DNA from 2 places in the Streptomyces sp. NPDC088762 genome. Region 1 is predicted to be linked to the other one. Evidence: riboswitches for the same ligand, from Rfam matches in the RefSeq annotation. Region 1 holds a riboswitch; the other holds the start of a gene.
What was found. A riboswitch is a leader RNA that binds a small molecule or an ion and turns the genes downstream of it on or off. The one in region 1 is predicted to bind ZMP and ZTP.

Region 1 (7,632 bases):
AGGGCTGGATCCCGCGCTTCGGGGAGAAGCAGTTCAACATCTCCTGCAGCCGCGACCTCCTCGACTCGGTGGTCCGCGCCCGGGTGACCGGCCTGGAGGGGGTCACCACCCTCCAGCAGAGCCGGGTCCGCGGCCTGGAGGGCACGGCGGCGCGCGTCACCGGCGTCCGCGTGGACACCCCCGAGGAGGAGGGCAGGCTGGTCTCCGCCGACCTGGTGATCGACGCGAGCGGGCGCGGCTCCCGCGCCCAGACCTGGCTGGCGGAGCTCGGCGTGAGCGGCATCCGGCAGGCCGAGGTCGACTCCGGCCTGGTCTACGCGACCCGGATCTTCGAGGCGCCCGCCGGAGCCCACGAGATGGGCTTCCCCATCGTCAACGTGCAGTCCGACCCGCGCGTGCCCGTACCCGGGCGGACGGCCACCATCGTGCCCATCGAGAACGGCCAGTGGCAGGCCACCCTGTCCGGCACCCGGGGCGGCCAGCCGACCGGCGACCCCGACGCGTTCGTCCCGTTCGCCAAGAGCGTGCGGGACCCGATCGTCGGCGAGCTCCTGGAGGGCCGCAAACCCCTCACGGACGTCGCCGTCACCCAGGGCACCGCCAACCGCCGGGTCTACTTCGAGAAGGCCGAGCTGCCCGACGGCTTCTTCGCCGTCGGCGATTCGGTCGCCACCTTCAACCCGCTCTACGGGCAGGGCATGACCGTCGCCGCGCAGGGGCTGCTGGCCGTCCGCGCCCTGCTCCGCGCCAAGGGCCTCGCCCACCCCGGCTTCGGCCGCGAGGCGCAGCGCGCGCTGGCCCCGCAGGTGGCCACCGCCTGGGAGCTCGCCACCTCGCAGGACATCCTCTACCCCGGCGCCACCGGAATGCGGCCGCGGACCGGGGCCGGACTGCTCAACGCGTACGTCAGCCGACTGATGACGGGGGCCACCACCCGGGAGACGCTCACGGCCGCCTTCCTCCAGGTCATCACCATGAGCAACCCGCCCACGTACTGGCTGCGCCCCTCGGTGGTCTGGCACGTACTGCGCGCGTCCGACCGGGGTGCGCTGAAGGCGCCGCCGCTCACGGCGGCCGAGCGGACGGTGGCCGGGCTGGACGCGGCGGACCCGGCCGCCGGCCGGACGGGCCCGGCCGACCCCGTCGGCCGGGTGCGATGACGGATGTCGAACGGCCTGATCCTCTACGGGCCGGGATCGCTGATGGTCCTGACCCTGCTCGTCAAGGCGCCGACGCTGCGCAAGTGCTGGGACCAGCCGCAGGTGCGGGCCGCGTGCGCGCTGCTCTCGGTCGCCGGCCTCACCGTGTTCCTGGCGGCCCCGCCGTCGATCGCCGCGGTCAACCGGCTCACGGGCGTGGTGAACTTCGCGGCGCCGCTGGTGTTCTGCGCGATCACCGCGTTCTCCGCCACGTGCGTCCTCCTGGTGGTGCAATGGGCCGGCGGGCCGCCCGCCGCGGTACGGCGGGCCACCCGGCTGACGCTGACCGGCTTCGGCGCCGTCTCGCTGGCGATCGTCACCCTGTTCGTGATCGGCGACGCACCGGTGGAACGGCTGCGGGACCTGGACACGTACTACGCCAACACACCCTGGATCCGGGAGATGATCGTCTGCTACCTGCTGGCGCACACCGTGGGCACCTCGGCGCTGACCGTGCTGGCCGGCAAGTGGCTGCTGCGCGCCGACCCCTCGCTGCGGGCGCTGCGGACCGGACTGGCCCTGATCACCGCGGGCGGGCTGCTCGACCTGGGCTACATCGTCGTGAAGTGGATCGCGCTGGGGGCCCGATGGAACGGTCGCGCCTGGGACGGCCTGTCCACGGACGTGGCGCCGCCCCTGGCCGCGGCGGCGGCCCTGCTGGTGGCGTCGGGGTTCATCGTTCCGCTGGTGGGCGGGTCGGCGGCCTGGCGTGACTACAGCCAGTACCGGCGGCTGCACCCGCTGTGGAAGGCGCTGCGGGGGTTCGCGGCGTCGAGCGTACGGACCGTGCCGCTGGCCTGGTGGTCGCCGGTGGGAGTCCGGCTGATCCACCGCGAGTCGGTCATCGACGACGGGATCCTGGCGCTGGCCGGCTGGTTCGACCCCGAGGTGCGCGGCGCCGCGTACGAGGCCGCACGCGGCCAGGGCCTGAGCGAGGCACGGGCCGCGGTGGTGGCGGACGCGGCGGTGCTGGCCTCGGCGTGCGCGCGCAGGGCGGCGGCCGGACCGGGGCATCCGGACCCGTACCGCATGGACTGCCGGTCGCTGGGCGCGCTGGCCCGGGAGTTCCGGGACTCGCCGATCGTCGCGACGGCCCGCCGGTCCGGGGCCGCCCGGGCCTGACGGCCCACGCCGAACGCCCCGGACCGCAGGGTCCGGGGCGTTCGGGGGCGTTCCGGGCGTTCCGGGGCGTTCGTCCCGTCCCGCCGGGACGCGCGCGGCGCCGGTCAGAGGTCAGCGAGGTCCAGCCCGGCCTGCGCGGCGGCGGCCTGGACGGTCTGCTCCAGCAGGACCGCGATGGTCATCGGGCCGACACCGCCCGGTACGGGCGTGATCAGCGAGGCGCGGGCCGCGGCCGACTCGAAGTGGACGTCGCCGACGTTGCCCTCGTTGTAGCCGGCGTCCAGGACCACGGCGCCCGGCTTGATGTCCTCGCCCCGGATGAATTCGGCCTTGCCGACGGCGGCGACCAGCACGTCGGCCTGGCGCACGATCGACGGCAGGTCCACGGTGCGCGAGTGGCAGTAGGTGACGGTGGCGTTCTGCTCCAGCAGCAGCATGCCGGCCGGCTTGCCCAGGATCGCGCTGCGGCCGACGACGACGGCGTGCTTGCCGGTCAGGTCCACGTCGTACTCGGCGAGCAGGCGCATGATGCCGCCCGGGGTGCAGGAGACGAAGCCCGGCAGCCCGAAGCCCATGGCGGCGAAGGAGTGCATGGTGACGCCGTCGACGTCCTTGCCCGGGGCGATGGCCTCGAAGGCGGCGCGCTCGTCGATGTGGTGCGGGACCGGGTGCTGGAGCAAGATGCCGCTGATCTCGGGGTCCTCGGAGAGCGCGGTGAGGGTCGCCACCAGTTCCTCGGTCGTGGTCGCGGCCGGCAGCTCCACGTGGCGGGAGGTGATCCCGGCCTTGGCGCAACGGTTCTGCTTCATGCGTACGTACGTGACGGACGCGGGGTCCTCGCCGACCAGCACGGTCGCGAGACAGGGGGCGGTACCGGTGCGCTCGGTGATCTTCGCCGCGAGGGCGGCGGTCTGCTCCGAGATGCGGCGGGCGAGGGCGGTGCCGTCCATCAGCCGGGCAGAGGCAGTCTGGGCAGTCGTCACGGGGTCTCCTGAACGTCGCTGCGGATCGCGGTTCGCCCAGGCGCGCGGCAGACGGCGTACGGGAGGTGCGCCGTACGCCGGGCCGCTCCCCGGTGGTGATCCACCCGAACGCCAGTCACGGCCCGCCGCCGAGTGTAGTCGACTCATCGGGTGGATGACCGGCGCGCGACCTGGGACGATCGAGACATGACGCGTACTTTCGACCATCTCGTCGCAGAGGCCGAATCCGTATCCGTGGACGGCTGGGACTTCTCCTGGCTGGACGGCCGGGCCACCGAGCAGCGTCCCTCCTGGGGCTACCAGGGCCTGCTGCGCGAACGTCTGGCGACGGTCCGTTCCGCCCTCGACATCCAGACCGGCGGTGGCGAGGTCCTCGCCGGGGCCGGCCCCCTGCCCCCGCTGATGGCGGCCACCGAGTCCTGGCCGCCCAACATCGACCGGGCGACGCGGCTGCTGCACCCGCTCGGGGCGGTGGTGGTCGCGGACTCCGACGAGCCGCCGCTGCCCTTCGGGGACGAGGCCTTCGAGCTGGTCGCCAGCCGGCACCCGGTGACCATCTGGTGGGACGAGGTCGCGCGGGTGCTGCGGCCCGGCGGCACCTACCTGTCGCAGCAGGTCGGGCCGGCGAGCGTCTTCGAGCTCGTCGAGTACTTCCTCGGACCCCAGCCGGAGGACGTACGGCGCGCCCGGCATCCCGACGACGCGGTCGCCGACGCCACGAAGGCCGGCCTCGAAGTCGTCGATCTGCGTTCGGAACGGCTGCGCACGGAGTTCCACGACATCGGAGCCGTGATCTACTTTCTCCGGAAGGTGATCTGGATGGTGCCCGGCTTCACGGTCGGGCAGTACCGGGACCGGTTGCGCGCGCTGCACGAACGGATCGAACACGAGGGCCCGTTCGTCGCGCACACCGCCCGCTTCCTCATCGAAGCCCGCAAAACGGGCTGACGGCGGAGGCGGACGGATCGGCGCCGGATCGGTTGCCCGGCCACAGCGTGGCGCAGGTCACTCAATTCAGCGCGTAACGAATCGACTCGGGCATGCGATGAACCGACAGGTGTCCTCGCGCGGCCCGGAATACAGACCCCACCCGGGTCTGTTTCCCGAGTTCGCGCGATGATGTCCCGCCCACCCTTATCTGTTCGCAACGAGAGGCTCCTTGTGTCGCTCAGCCCGTCCCGTACGTTCCCTCCGGAGATCGCCGAATCCGAGGCCCTGGTCGCGCTCGTCGAGCGCGGCCGCGAGCAGGGTCACATCAACGGTGACGACGTGCGCCAGGCCTTCGAGGCCGGCCGCATCCCGGTGGACCAGTGGAAGCGGGTCCTGCGCAGCCTGAACCAGGTCCTGGACGAGGAGGGTGTCGCCCTCCACGTCAGCGCCGCTCCCGCCACCAAGGCTGCCGCCAAGAAGCCCCGCAAGGCGGCTGCCGCCCCCGCCCGCACCGTGGCCAAGAAGGCCGCCGCCGCGCCGCGCCCCATCGGTGCGCGCAAGACGGCCGCCCCGGCCGTGACCACCACGACCACGACCACCGCCGCGGCGATATCCGCAGCGTCGGCCGGCTCCGTCGAGGACGAGGCGACGGCCGAGGCCACCGCCGAGCCGAAGAAGCGGACGGTCAAGAAGACCGCCACCGCGAAGAAGACCGCCACCAAGAAGACGGCGGCGAAGAAGACCGGCGCCAAGGACACCGACGAGGCCGAGGCCCCCGTGGCCGAGGGTGAGGACTGGGCTGCCGAGGACCTCGTCGACGAGGCCGAGGAGGAGACCCCCAAGGCCGGCGGCACGCAGGGCTTCGTCCTGTCCGACGACGACGAGGACGACGCCCCGGCCCAGACGGTCATGGTGGCCGGCGCCACCGCCGACCCCGTCAAGGACTACCTCAAGCTCATCGGCAAGGTGCCGCTCCTCAACGCCGAGCAGGAGGTCGAGCTCGCCAAGCGCATCGAGGCGGGCCTGTTCTCGGAGTACAAGCTCGAAGAGGAGGAGGACCACAAGCCCGCCTTCAAGCGGGAGCTGGAGATCCTCGTCGAGGACGGCCGCCGCGCCAAGAACCACCTGCTGGAGGCCAACCTCCGCCTCGTGGTCTCGCTGGCCAAGCGCTACACGGGCCGCGGCATGCTCTTCCTGGACCTGATCCAGGAGGGCAACGTCGGCCTGATCCGCGCCGTGGAGAAGTTCGACTACACCAAGGGCTTCAAGTTCTCCACGTACGCGACCTGGTGGATCCGGCAGGCGATCACGCGTGCCATGGCCGACCAGTCGCGCACCATCCGCATCCCCGTCCACATGGTCGAGATCATCAACAAGCTCGCCCGCGTGCAGCGCCAGATGCTCCAGGACCTCGGCCGGGAGCCCACTCCGGAGGAGCTGGGCAAGGAGCTCGACATGACCCCCGAGAAGGTCATCGAGGTCCAGAAGTACGGCCGTGAGCCGATCTCCCTGCACACCCCCCTGGGTGAGGAGGGCGACAGCGAGTTCGGTGACCTCATCGAGGACTCCGAGGCGGTCGTGCCCGCGGACGCGGTCTCCTTCACCTTCCTCCAGGAGCAGCTCCAGTCGATCCTGGGCACGCTCTCCGAGCGCGAGGCGGGCGTGGTCTCCATGCGCTACGGCCTCAACGACGGCCAGCCGAAGACGCTGGACGAGATCGGCCGCGTGTACGGGGTCACCCGTGAGCGCATCCGCCAGATCGAGTCCAAGACCATGTCGAAGCTGCGCCACCCGTCGCGTTCGCAGGTTCTGCGCGACTACCTCGACTGATCGAGTCGGGATCGGCCCGGGACGGTCGCAAGACCGCTCCCCCGGGCCCGAACGGCAGGGAGGCACCCTGCGGAACCGGTTGGCGTGCTCGCGCCGGATCCGCAGGGTGTCGTACCACCCGTCCGTGATCACCGGTACCGGGGCTCGTGCCTCCGGGATCAGAGCGAGTGCTCCAGCAGGTGCTTGAGCTTCTCCTCGCTGCGGGGCATCTCCTTGCGGAGCATGGGCTTCACGACGAGGGGGACCAGGCCCCTGCCCAGGCCGTGGCCCTCGAAGTCGACGGAAAGCGTGACGCGTGAGCGGGTCCCGTCGCCGAGGGGTTCGATCCTGCCCCGCACGTTCGGCCGGACCGGGCCGTCGACGCCGTGAAGGTGCCAGCTCCGCGGCGGGTCGAGTTCCGTGAACTCCACCGTCGAGGGGATCCTCCGCCTGCCGATCTGCCGGGTGATGAGGACCCGCGACCCGACGTGGACCGGGAGGTCGCCCATGGGAACGGCTGACACGGCGCTGTCCTGCCACTCCGGCAGGTGCGTGGGGTCCGTCACGTAGGCGTAGACGTCCTCGGGGCTGCGGTCGATGTCGATGGTGTTGCTGATCGCGGACATGGCGACCCCTTAGAGCCCCCCTGGCTGTCCTCTCCCTCCAAATTACCCCGCGGGTGAAACGGCCGCGCGACGCCTGCGGGCGGACATCACGGCGTACACGAGGACGCCCGCGAAGAGGAAGAGCACGCCCTGGTAGACGGCGGCGTAGCCGGCGCCGGCCACCAGCCACATCGAGAAGGCGAAGCCCAGGCAGGCGAGGGCCGCGTCGCGGGCCAGGCGGCCGCGGTCGACCCGCCCGGAGCGGCCCGAGAGCAGGAAGTGGACCTGCGCGGCGGTGGAGAGCAGGTAGGGGACGGTCGCGGTGAAGGTGGTGACCAGGACCAGGACCTCGAACACGCCCTCCGGGCCGGCCGTGTAGTTGTAGAGGGTCAGGGCCGAGGCCAGGACGACCGTGACGACCACGCCGGCCACCGGAACACCGCGCTTCTTCGTCTCGAAGGCCTTCGGGAAGAGCCCGTCCTTGGCGGCCGCGTACGGGGTCTGCGCGCTGAGCAGGGTCCAGCCGTTGAGGGCGCCGACCATCGAGATCACGGCGGCGCAGGCGACCGCCGTCCCGCCCCAGGTGCCGCCGAACATCGCGTTGACGGCGTCGGTGAAGGGGGCGTCGGAGGAGACCAGCTTCTCGTGCGCGACCAGGCCGAAGACGGAGAGGGTGCCGAGCAGGTACACGGTGGCGGCGCCGACGGTGCCCAGGATGGTGGCCCGGCCGACGTTGCGTGCCGGGTCGCGGACCTCGCCGGCGCTGACGGCGGCGGATTCGACGCCCAGGTAGCTGAAGAGCAGGATCGCGGCGGAGGCGGAGACGGCGCCGACCGGGCTCTGGTCGGTGGCCCGGAACGGGCCGAGGTTGGCCGGGTCGAAGAAGCACAGCCCGCCGACGGCCACGAGCAGCAGCGGGACGAACTTCAGCACGGTGGCGACCAGTTGGACGGCGCCGACGTAGCGGGTGCCGGCCAGGTTGGC
Region 2 (9,129 bases), on a different contig from region 1:
GGGCCCGCCACTGGCCGGATCCTTCCGGGTCGGCCCCGGCCGGCCCGTGCCCCGTACGGGTACCGAGCAGTAGCGCGGCGTCCGGATCTCGCTTCGGCCGAGCGACCGCTTTGCGCCATGGCCGCCGCCCGGGCCGCGGGCGCCACCGGCGCCGGGCGGCTTCGCTGCAGGTCGCCCTCGAACGCCTGGCGGGCTCGACTGGCGCTGCGCGCAGTCCAAGCCCGCCAGGGGCAGGCGAGAGCGGCCGGAATCCGGCCTCGCCGGCGTTTGAGGCGCGGGGCCTGGGGCGGAGCCCCAGCAGCGGCGCCGCGCCGGTACGACCCGGAAGAACCGCTAGAGGGGGAGGCCCGGGGCCGGGAAGGCGGCCATCAGGGACGCGACCTCCGCGCGGACTGCGGCGAGGGCCGGTTCGTCGGCCTTGGCGGCGGCGTCCACCGAGCGGGCGATCCAGTCCGCCACCAGCGGCATGTGGTCCGTCGACAGGCCCCGCGACGTCAGCGAAGGCGTACCGATGCGGATGCCCGACGGGTCGAACGGCTTGCGCGGGTCGAACGGCACCGTGTTGTAGTTCACCACGATCCCCGCGCGGTCCAGCGCCTTGGCGGCCACCTTGCCCGGCACGTCCCGCGAGGTCAGGTCCATCAGGATCAGGTGGTTGTCCGTACCGCCCGAGACCAGGTCGAAGCCCCGCGCCAGCAGCGCCTCCGCCAGCGCCTTGGCGTTCGCGACGACCGCGTGCGCGTAGGCGGTGAAGGACGGCTGCGCCGCCTCGTGGAGGGCCACCGCGATGCCGGCGGTCGTCTGGTTGTGCGGGCCGCCCTGGAGGCCCGGGAAGACCGCCTTGTCGATGGCCTTCGCGTGCTCCTCCCGGCACATCAGCATCGCGCCACGCGGTCCCCGCAGGGTCTTGTGGGTGGTGGTCGAGACGACGTCCACGTGACCCACCGGGGACGGGTGGGCCCCGCCCGCGATCAGGCCGGCGATGTGGGCCACGTCCGCGACGAGGATCGAGCCCGCCTCCTCGGCGATCGACGCGAAGGCCGCGAAGTCGATCGTGCGGGGCAGCGCCGTGCCGCCGCAGAAGATCAGCTTGGGGCGTTCCGCCAGGGCCAGGTCGCGCACCGCGTCGTAGTCGATCAGGCCGGTGCCGGGCTGGACCCCGTACTGCACGCCCCGGAACCAGGAGCCCGTCGCCGAGACGCCCCAGCCGTGGGTGAGGTGCCCGCCCATCGGCAGTGCCATGCCCATGACCGTGTCGCCCGGCTTCGCGAACGCCAGGTACACCGCCAGGTTGGCCGGCGAGCCGGAGTACGGCTGCACGTTCGCGTGGTCCACCCCGAACAGGCCCTTGGCCCGCTCGACCGCCAGCGCCTCGACGCGGTCGATGTTCTGCTGGCCCTCGTAGTAGCGGCGGCCGGGGTAGCCCTCGCTGTACTTGTTCTGCAGGACCGTGCCGGAGGCTTCGAGCACGGCCGCGGACACGTAGTTCTCGCTGGGGATCAGGCGCAGGGTCTGGGCCTGGAGTGTTTCTTCCGCCGCGACGAAGGACGCCAGTTCGGGGTCGGTCGCGAAGAGGGCGGGGTGGCGGCGCGCGGTCATGGCGGCTCCTCCGGGGTCGATGTCAGATCTCGTCCCCGCGAGGCCCAGGCGAGCGGCCCTGTGTGCGGTCGTACGCGCACGACTCCCCCGGAGTTCGTTCTCCGTACGCCAGTCGCCGTGCGTACCGGTCACCTTAGCGGGCGCGCCACGAGAAAGGTTTCTCCGCCCTGTATACGAGCGAGGATGGAGGGTGACGCCACCCTCGTCACAGGCCTGACGGACGATCGGAGACCCCGTGTCGACAACTGCTGATGCCATCCGTTCCGCCGACGCGCACAGCGCGCACACCTACCATCCGCTGCCCGTCGTCGTCGCCTCCGCGGAGGGCGCGTGGATGACCGACGTGGAGGGCCGCCGCTATCTGGACATGCTCGCCGGCTATTCGGCGCTCAACTTCGGGCACGGCAACCGCCGCCTGATCGACGCCGCCAAGGCGCAGCTGGAGCTGGTCACGCTCACCTCCCGCGCCTTCTACCACGACCGTTTCGCGGACTTCTGCACCGAACTCGCCGCGCTGTGCGGCAAGGAGATGGTGCTGCCCATGAACACGGGCGCGGAGGCGGTGGAGACGGCCGTGAAGACCGCGCGCAAGTGGGGTTACGAGGTCAAGGGTGTCCCGGACGGCCACGCCAAGATCGTGGTCGCCGCCGACAACTTCCACGGGCGGACCACGACCATCGTCTCCTTCTCCACGGACCACGACGCGCGCGACCACTTCGGTCCGTACACGCCGGGCTTCGAGATCGTCCCGTACGGGGACCTCACCGCGCTCGCGCACGCGGTCACGGAGAACACGGTGGCCGTGCTGCTGGAGCCCATCCAGGGCGAGGCGGGGGTGCTGGTGCCGCCCGCCGGGTACCTGAGGGGCGTACGGGAGCTGACGCGCGAGCGGAACGTGCTCTTCATGGCGGACGAGATCCAGTCGGGGCTCGGGCGCACCGGGCGGACCTTCGCGTGCGAGCACGAGGAGGTCGTGCCGGACGTGTACGTCCTCGGCAAGGCGCTCGGCGGCGGCGTGGTGCCGGTGTCGGCGGTCGTCGCCGACTCGGACGTGCTCGGGGTGTTCCGGGCCGGCGAGCACGGGTCCACCTTCGGCGGGAACCCCCTCGCGTGCGCCGTCGCGCTGGAGGTGATCGCGATGCTCCGGACCGGCGAGTACCAGCAGCGGGCCGCCGAACTCGGCGACCACCTGCACCGGGAGCTGGGCCTGCTGGTCGGCGGGGGCGCGGTTACCGCCGTACGGGGGCGGGGGCTGTGGGCGGGGGTGGACATCGACCCGGCGCACGGGACGGGCCGGGAGATCTCCGAGAAGCTGATGGAGCGGGGGGTGCTGGCGAAGGACACCCACGGGTCGACGATCCGGCTGGCCCCGCCCCTGGTGATCTCCAAGGAGGACCTGGACTGGGGGCTGGACCAGCTGAGGGCGGTGCTCGCCGGCTGACCCCGCCGGTTTCGACGGAGCCGGGTGTGTGGCGGGGCGCCCTCGCAGGGCGCCGAACACACGCCGATGCACTCTCCGGCCCCTGGTCACGTCCGGCGCCCGAGGAGGTGCCCAGGCGCGCCCGGCCCCGTCGAAACCGGCCCGCCAGGACCGGCCCCGGCCCTACAGGATGACGTGGGGCAGGAAACGGGCGTACTCGTCCGTGACCGGACCCGCCGATTCGCGGATGCCCAGCCCCGCCGCCTCGTCCTCGACGACCCACGCGCCGAGCACCACCCGGTTCCCGTCGAAATCGGGCAGCGGTGCGAGGCCCTGGAAGCAGTACCGCTCGTCCTCCTTCGCCACGAACGGCTCGCCGCCCGGTTCGTGGAGGGTGACCCCGGCGCCCTCGCGGCCCAGCAGCGGCTTCGCGGCGTAACCGCCCTCCTCGGCCAGCTCGCGCGGACCGTCGAGGTAGGCGGGCAGCAGGTTCGGGTGCTCCGGGAAGAGTTCCCACAGGATCGCCAGCAGCGCCTTGTTGGACAGCAGCATCTTCCACAGCGGCTCGATCCAGCAGGTGGTGCCGGAGCCGCCGCCGTGGTCGTACGTGCCGAGGACCTGCGGGCCGAACGCGTCGGTGGCCAGCCACTCCCACGGGTAGAGCTTGAAGCAGCCGCGGATGAAGCGCAGCCGGTCGTCGACGAACCGGCCGGAAAGGCTGTCCCAGCCGATCTGCTCCACCGACAGGGCGTGGGTCTCCAGACCGGCCTGCTCGGCGGTCTCCTGGAGGTAGGCGACCGTCATCAGGTCCTCGCCGAGCTCGTCGGTCTCGGAGTGCGCGAAGTGCAGCGGGCCGGGCGGGAGCAGCTCGGCCTGCCGGCGCCAGGCGTCGACGAGGCGCTCGTGGAGGGAGTTCCACTGGTCGGCGCCGGGGAAGCGTTCCTCCATCCAGAACCACTGGGGGCCGGCCGCCTCCACGAGGGAGGTGGGGGTGTCGGCGTTGTACTCCAGCATCTTGGCCGGGCTGCCGGAGCCGTCGTAGCGCAGGTCGAAACGGCCGTAGAGGGAGGGCTGTTCGGCGCGGCGGCGCCAGGACTCGGCGATGAGCGCGGCGAGCTTCGGGTCGGTGATGCCGAGGTCGGCGAAGCGGTCGTGCTCGACGATGTGCCCGGCCGCGGCCAGGCACATGGCGTGCAGCTCCTCGACGACGTTCTCCAGGGCCTCGACCTCGGGGAGGGAGAAGGAGTAGTACGCGCTCTCGTCCCAGTAGGGGCGCAGGGAATCGTCGGGGTAGCGGGTGAGGGGGTAGATCAGGCCCTGCTCCTCGACCGTCTTCTGCCAGTCGGGGCGGGGCTCGATGGTGTGCCGCTTCATGCGTGTGGGGGTTCCCTGGAGTTCGTGGCGCTCGTTCGTGGCGCTCGTCAGCCGCCGCTGGAGCCGGAGCTGCTGTGTCCGCCGATGCCGCCGCGGGTGACGGCGGACTTGTCGAAGCTGCCGCCGGTGACCTTGCCGCGGCTGACGGAGCCGCCGTAGTACCAGGAGCCGCGGCCGCCGCTCTTGCAGTCCTTGTTGTTCAGGTGGTCCAGCGTGGAACGCGACGCGCACCGCTTGTCGGGCTCGTCGCTGCTGCCGCAGGCCACGAGCGTGGCCGCGAGCAGGCCCATGCCGCCGAGGGCCACGGCGCCGGAGCGCATACGGCGCCGGGTGGTGGCGGTGTTGGTGCTGCTGGTGTCGTCCATGTGGCTGCTCCCCCTGGTGGCGTGCTGCCGACAGCCTAGAGCGGGGCACCGGGCCGATGGAATCCGGCCGTGGCGAGCGCGGTGACTTAGAGTCAGTTCGTGCTGATTGGGATGGTTTGCGCGTTGGCGGCGGCGGTCTGCTTCGGTACGGCGTCCGTTCTGCAGGCGGTGGCGGCGCGGGCCGCCGAGCCGGGGACGGGCTCCGGGGTGGACGCGGCGCTGCTGCTGCGGGCGGCGCGGCAGTGGCGGTACCTGGCCGGACTCGGCCTGGACGCGGTCGGTTTCGTCCTCCAGATCATCGCGCTGCGTCACATTCCGATCTACGCGGTGGGGGCCGCGCTCGCCGCGAGCCTGGCGGTGACGGCGGTGGTGGCGGCCAGGCTGTTGCGGGTGCGGCTGTCGGGGATGGAGTGGGGCGCGGTGGGGGTGGTGTGTGCTGGGCTGCTGATGCTGGGGCTGGCGTCCGGGGAGGAGGGCTCGGGGAAGGGGTCGCTCGCCCTGAAGCTGGCGCTGCTGGGGGTGGCGGGGCTGGTGCTGCTCGTCGGCGCGGCGGCGGGCCGGCTCCCGGACCGGCCGCGCGCGCTGGTCCTGGGTTTCGCGGCGGGAACGGGCTTCGGCGTGGTGGAGGTGGCGGTCCGTCTGCTCGACTCCGTCTGGGACGTGGGGAACCCGGCGCTGTACGCGCTGCTGCTGGGCGGGGGCGCGGCCTTCCTGCTCCTCACGTCGGCACTGGCGCGCGGCTCGGTGACGGCGGCGACGGCGGGGCTGGTGCTGGGCGAGACGATCGCCCCGGCGGTGGCGGGGGTGGCCTGGCTCGGCGACCGCACCCGTGAGGGCCTCACCTGGCTGGCGGTGGCCGGCTTCGCGGTGGCGGTGGCCGGCTCCCTGGCCCTGGCCCGCTTCGGCGAACCCCCCGCGGAGCCGCCGCCTTAGGGTGTCCCCGCGCCCGTGCCCCGGGCCCGTGCCCCGGGCCCGGCGGCGGGGCTGGGCGGGCCGGGCGTCAGGGGGTTTTGGCGTAGCCCAGGGCTTCCGTGATGCGGCCGGCACGGATCCGCATCAGGTTGACGCCGAGGACCGACGTCTCCTGGCCGGTGCCGAAGACCGCCTCGCCGTCCGTGAAGACCGCCCGCCACTGGATCACCGCGCGGTCGCCCGCCACGAACACCTCGTACGGCGTGAAGGTGGTCGACCGGTCGGCGGCCAGGTTCTGCCAGAACTCCAGGCAGGCCTCACGGCCCTCGTAGCGCGCGCCCTCGGGGGCCGGCTGGACGCCGACCATCACGCAGTCCTCGGCCACGAGGTCCGTCAGGAGTTCCGGCTCGCGGTCGGTGAAGGCCTTGTTGAAGCGGCTGATCACTTCTGCCGTGTCGAGTTCCGTCACCGTCGTCGTCATCGGGGGTCCCTTCCTCGGCCTGGACGTTGCAGCGATCCTCCCCGCCCGCCCCGGCCCCCTCAATTCCCTCCGGGGAATGGCACCGGCTACGGAAGCGCCGTCGACAGCGCGGCCAGCGTCGGGGCCCACGCGCTGTCCGACGGGGTGCCGTAGCCCACCACCAGCGCCTCGCGCGGCGGAAGGTCCGCCTCCGGGTGGCGGAAGGCGGAGAGGCCCTCCACCGCCAGGTCCTGCCAGGCCGCCGCCTGGATCACCGAGCGCTCCGTGCCCGCCCGGAGGTCCAGTACGGCGTGCAGTCCCGCCGCGATGCCGGAGACGGCCACCCGGCCGGCCAGGGCCGCCACCAGCTCGTCCCGGCGGCGCCGGTAGCGCAGGCGCATGCCGCGCACGTGCCGGTCGTACGCCCCGGAGGTGATGAACTCCGCGAGCGTGAGCTGGTCCAGCGCGCTGGACGTCCAGTCGCCCGGGCCCTTCACGGCCAGCACCTCGTCGAGCAGCCCCGGCGGGACCACCATCCAGCCCATGCGCAGCCCGGGGGCGAGGGACTTGCTCGCGGTGCCGAGGTAGACCACCCGGTCGGGATCCAGCCCCTGCAGTGCGCCGACCGGCTGGCGGTCGTAGCGGAACTCCCCGTCGTAGTCGTCCTCCAGGACCAGCCCGCCCGTGGTCCGGGCCCAGTCCACCACGGCCGCCCGCCGGGCCGGGGACAGGGCGCCCCCGGTCGGGAACTGGTGCGCCGGGGTCAGGAGCACCGCGCCCACCGCCCCGGTCAGTTCCTCCGTACGGGCACCCTCCGCGTCCACGCCCAGCGGCCGCGTCCGCAGGCCCTCCCGTGCCAGCAGGTTGCGGTGGATGCCCAGGCAGTACCCCTCCACCGCCATCTCCCGGACCCGCCGCGCCCGCAGCACCCGGGCCAGCAGCCCCAGCGCGTGGACGAAGCCCGCGCACAGCACGATCCGGTCCGGGTCCGCGTACACCCCGCGGGCCCGAGCCAGGTACCCGGTCAGCGCCTCCCGCAGCTCCGGCCGGCCGCGCCCGTCGGTCGAGTACCCGAAGGCCTCGTTCGGCGCGTCGGTCAGCGCCCGCCGGGCCGCCGACAGCCACGCCGCGCGCGGGAAGCCGCCCACGTCGGGGGAGCCGGGCTGCAGGCTGTACGAGGCCCCCCGGCGCACGGGGTGCCGTACCCGGGCCGCCGCCGCGGGCTTGCGCGGCCGGGCCCGTTCGGCGACCCGGGTGCCCGAGCCCTGTCGGGCCGTCAGCCAGCCCTCGGCGACGAGTTCGGCGTAGGCCTCCGCGACCGTGTTGCGGGCGATCCCCAGATCGGCGGCGAGCGAGCGGGAGGAAGGCAGCCTCGTCCCGGCGGCCAGCCGCCCGCTGCGCGCGGCCTCGCGCAGCGCCTCGGTGAGCCCGGCCCGCAGACCGCGGCCGGCGGAGAGGTCGAGATGGAGGTCGGCGCCGAAAGTGGCCCAGGAATCCGTCATGGATATGGACCATATCGGCGGTCCGGTTCCCTCCTACGGTGGGACGCATGACGACCACGAACGTGCAGCAGCAGACCCACCGCCACAGCCACTCCGACGCCGGTTCCCACGCCCCCGAACACACCCCCCGCCTGCAGTGGGCGAAGCTCGCCCCCGAGGTCTACAAGGCGGTCACGGCACTGGAGATCGCCTCCACGAAGGGCCTGGACCCGGCCCTCGTCGAGCTCGTCAAGCTCCGTGCCTCGCAGCTCAACCACTGCGCCTTCTGCATCGACATGCACTCCAAGGACGCGATCGCCGCCGGCGAGAGCGTGGAGCGGATCGTGCTGCTGGGCGCGTGGGAGGAGTCCCGGCACTTCTACACCGAGAAGGAGCTCGCCGCGATCGAGCTCACCGAGGCGGTCACCGTCCTCACCGACGGGTTCGTGCCCGACGAGGTCTACGAGAAGGCCGCCCGGCACTTCGAGGAGCGCGAGCTGACCCAGCTGATCGCGGTCATCGCGACGATCAACGTCTGGAACCGCTTCGGCGTCACCACCCGCATGGTGCCGGGGCACTACACCCCGGGGATGTACAAGCAGGGCTGAGCACGCCGAAAGGCCCCGGCGCACCATGCGCCGGGGCCTTTCGGGACAGCGGATCAGGCCGGAGCGGCCGGATCGGACCGATCACATCCGAGGGGTCAGATGAGGCCGAGCTCGCGGACCGCGTCGCGCTCCTCCGACAGCTCCTGCACGGAGGCGTCGATGCGGGTGCGGGAGAACTCGTTGATGTCCAGGCCCTGGACGATCTCGTACTTGCCGTCCTTGCAGGTGACGGGGAAGGAGGAGATCAGGCCCTCCGGGACGCCGTAGGAGCCGTCCGACGGGATGCCCATCGAGGTCCAGTCGCCCGCGGCGGTGCCGTTGACCCACGTGTGGACGTGGTCGATGGCGGCGTTCGCGGCGGAGGCGGCCGAGGACGCGCCACGGGCCTCGATGATCGCGGCGCCGCGCTTGGCGACGGTCGGGATGAAGGTGTCGGCGAGCCACTGCTCGTCGCTGACGACCTCGGCGGCGTTCTTGCCGGCGATCTCCGCGTGGAAGATGTCCGGGTACTGGGTAGCCGAGTGGTTGCCCCAGATGGTGAGGCGCTTGATGTCGGAGACGGCGGCGCCGGTCTTGGCGGCCAGCTGCGAGATCGCGCGGTTGTGGTCCAGGCGGGTCATCGCGGTGAAGCGCTCGGCCGGTACGTCCGGGGCGGCGGCCTGCGCGATGAGCGCGTTGGTGTTGGCCGGGTTGCCCACGACCAGGACCTTGATGTCGTCCGCGGCGTGCGCGTTGATCGCGGCGCCCTGCGGCTTGAAGATGCCGCCGTTGGCGGAGAGCAGGTCACCGCGCTCCATGCCCTTGGTGCGCGGGCGGGCGCCGACGAGCAGCGCGACGTTCGCACCCTCGAAGCCCTTGTTCGGGTCGTCGAAGATGTCGATGCCGGCGAGCAGCGGGAAGGCGCAGTCGT

Region 2: it holds a riboswitch for ZMP and ZTP, as region 1 does, so the genes downstream of both, glyA (serine hydroxymethyltransferase) here and ACIP5M_RS12190 (bifunctional 5,10-methylenetetrahydrofolate dehydrogenase/5,10-methenyltetrahydrofolate cyclohydrolase) in region 1, are expected to answer to the same signal.

What each region holds. Positions count from the first base shown of each region.
Region 1 covers NZ_JBIVKT010000004.1:143,364-150,995, forward strand. The annotation lists gene ACIP5M_RS12180 (NAD(P)/FAD-dependent oxidoreductase) at 1-1,160, shown strand, start outside; gene ACIP5M_RS12185 (MAB_1171c family putative transporter) at 1,164-2,321, shown strand; gene ACIP5M_RS12190 (bifunctional 5,10-methylenetetrahydrofolate dehydrogenase/5,10-methenyltetrahydrofolate cyclohydrolase) at 2,426-3,271, opposite strand; ZMP/ZTP riboswitch at 3,332-3,433, opposite strand; gene ACIP5M_RS12195 (methyltransferase domain-containing protein) at 3,491-4,252, shown strand; gene ACIP5M_RS12200 (RNA polymerase sigma factor) at 4,466-6,064, shown strand; gene ACIP5M_RS12205 (SRPBCC family protein) at 6,223-6,669, opposite strand; gene ACIP5M_RS12210 (amino acid permease) at 6,712-7,632, opposite strand, start outside.
Region 2 covers NZ_JBIVKT010000016.1:106,984-116,112, forward strand. The annotation lists gene glyA (serine hydroxymethyltransferase) at 334-1,599, opposite strand; ZMP/ZTP riboswitch at 1,635-1,725, opposite strand; gene rocD (ornithine--oxo-acid transaminase) at 1,835-3,040, shown strand; gene ACIP5M_RS29025 (glutathionylspermidine synthase family protein) at 3,203-4,393, opposite strand; gene ACIP5M_RS29030 (hypothetical protein) at 4,441-4,758, opposite strand; gene ACIP5M_RS29035 (hypothetical protein) at 4,870-5,691, shown strand; gene ACIP5M_RS29040 (nuclear transport factor 2 family protein) at 5,759-6,151, opposite strand; gene ACIP5M_RS29045 (PLP-dependent aminotransferase family protein) at 6,238-7,632, opposite strand; gene ACIP5M_RS29050 (carboxymuconolactone decarboxylase family protein) at 7,680-8,219, shown strand; gene ACIP5M_RS29055 (malate dehydrogenase) at 8,315-9,129, opposite strand, start outside.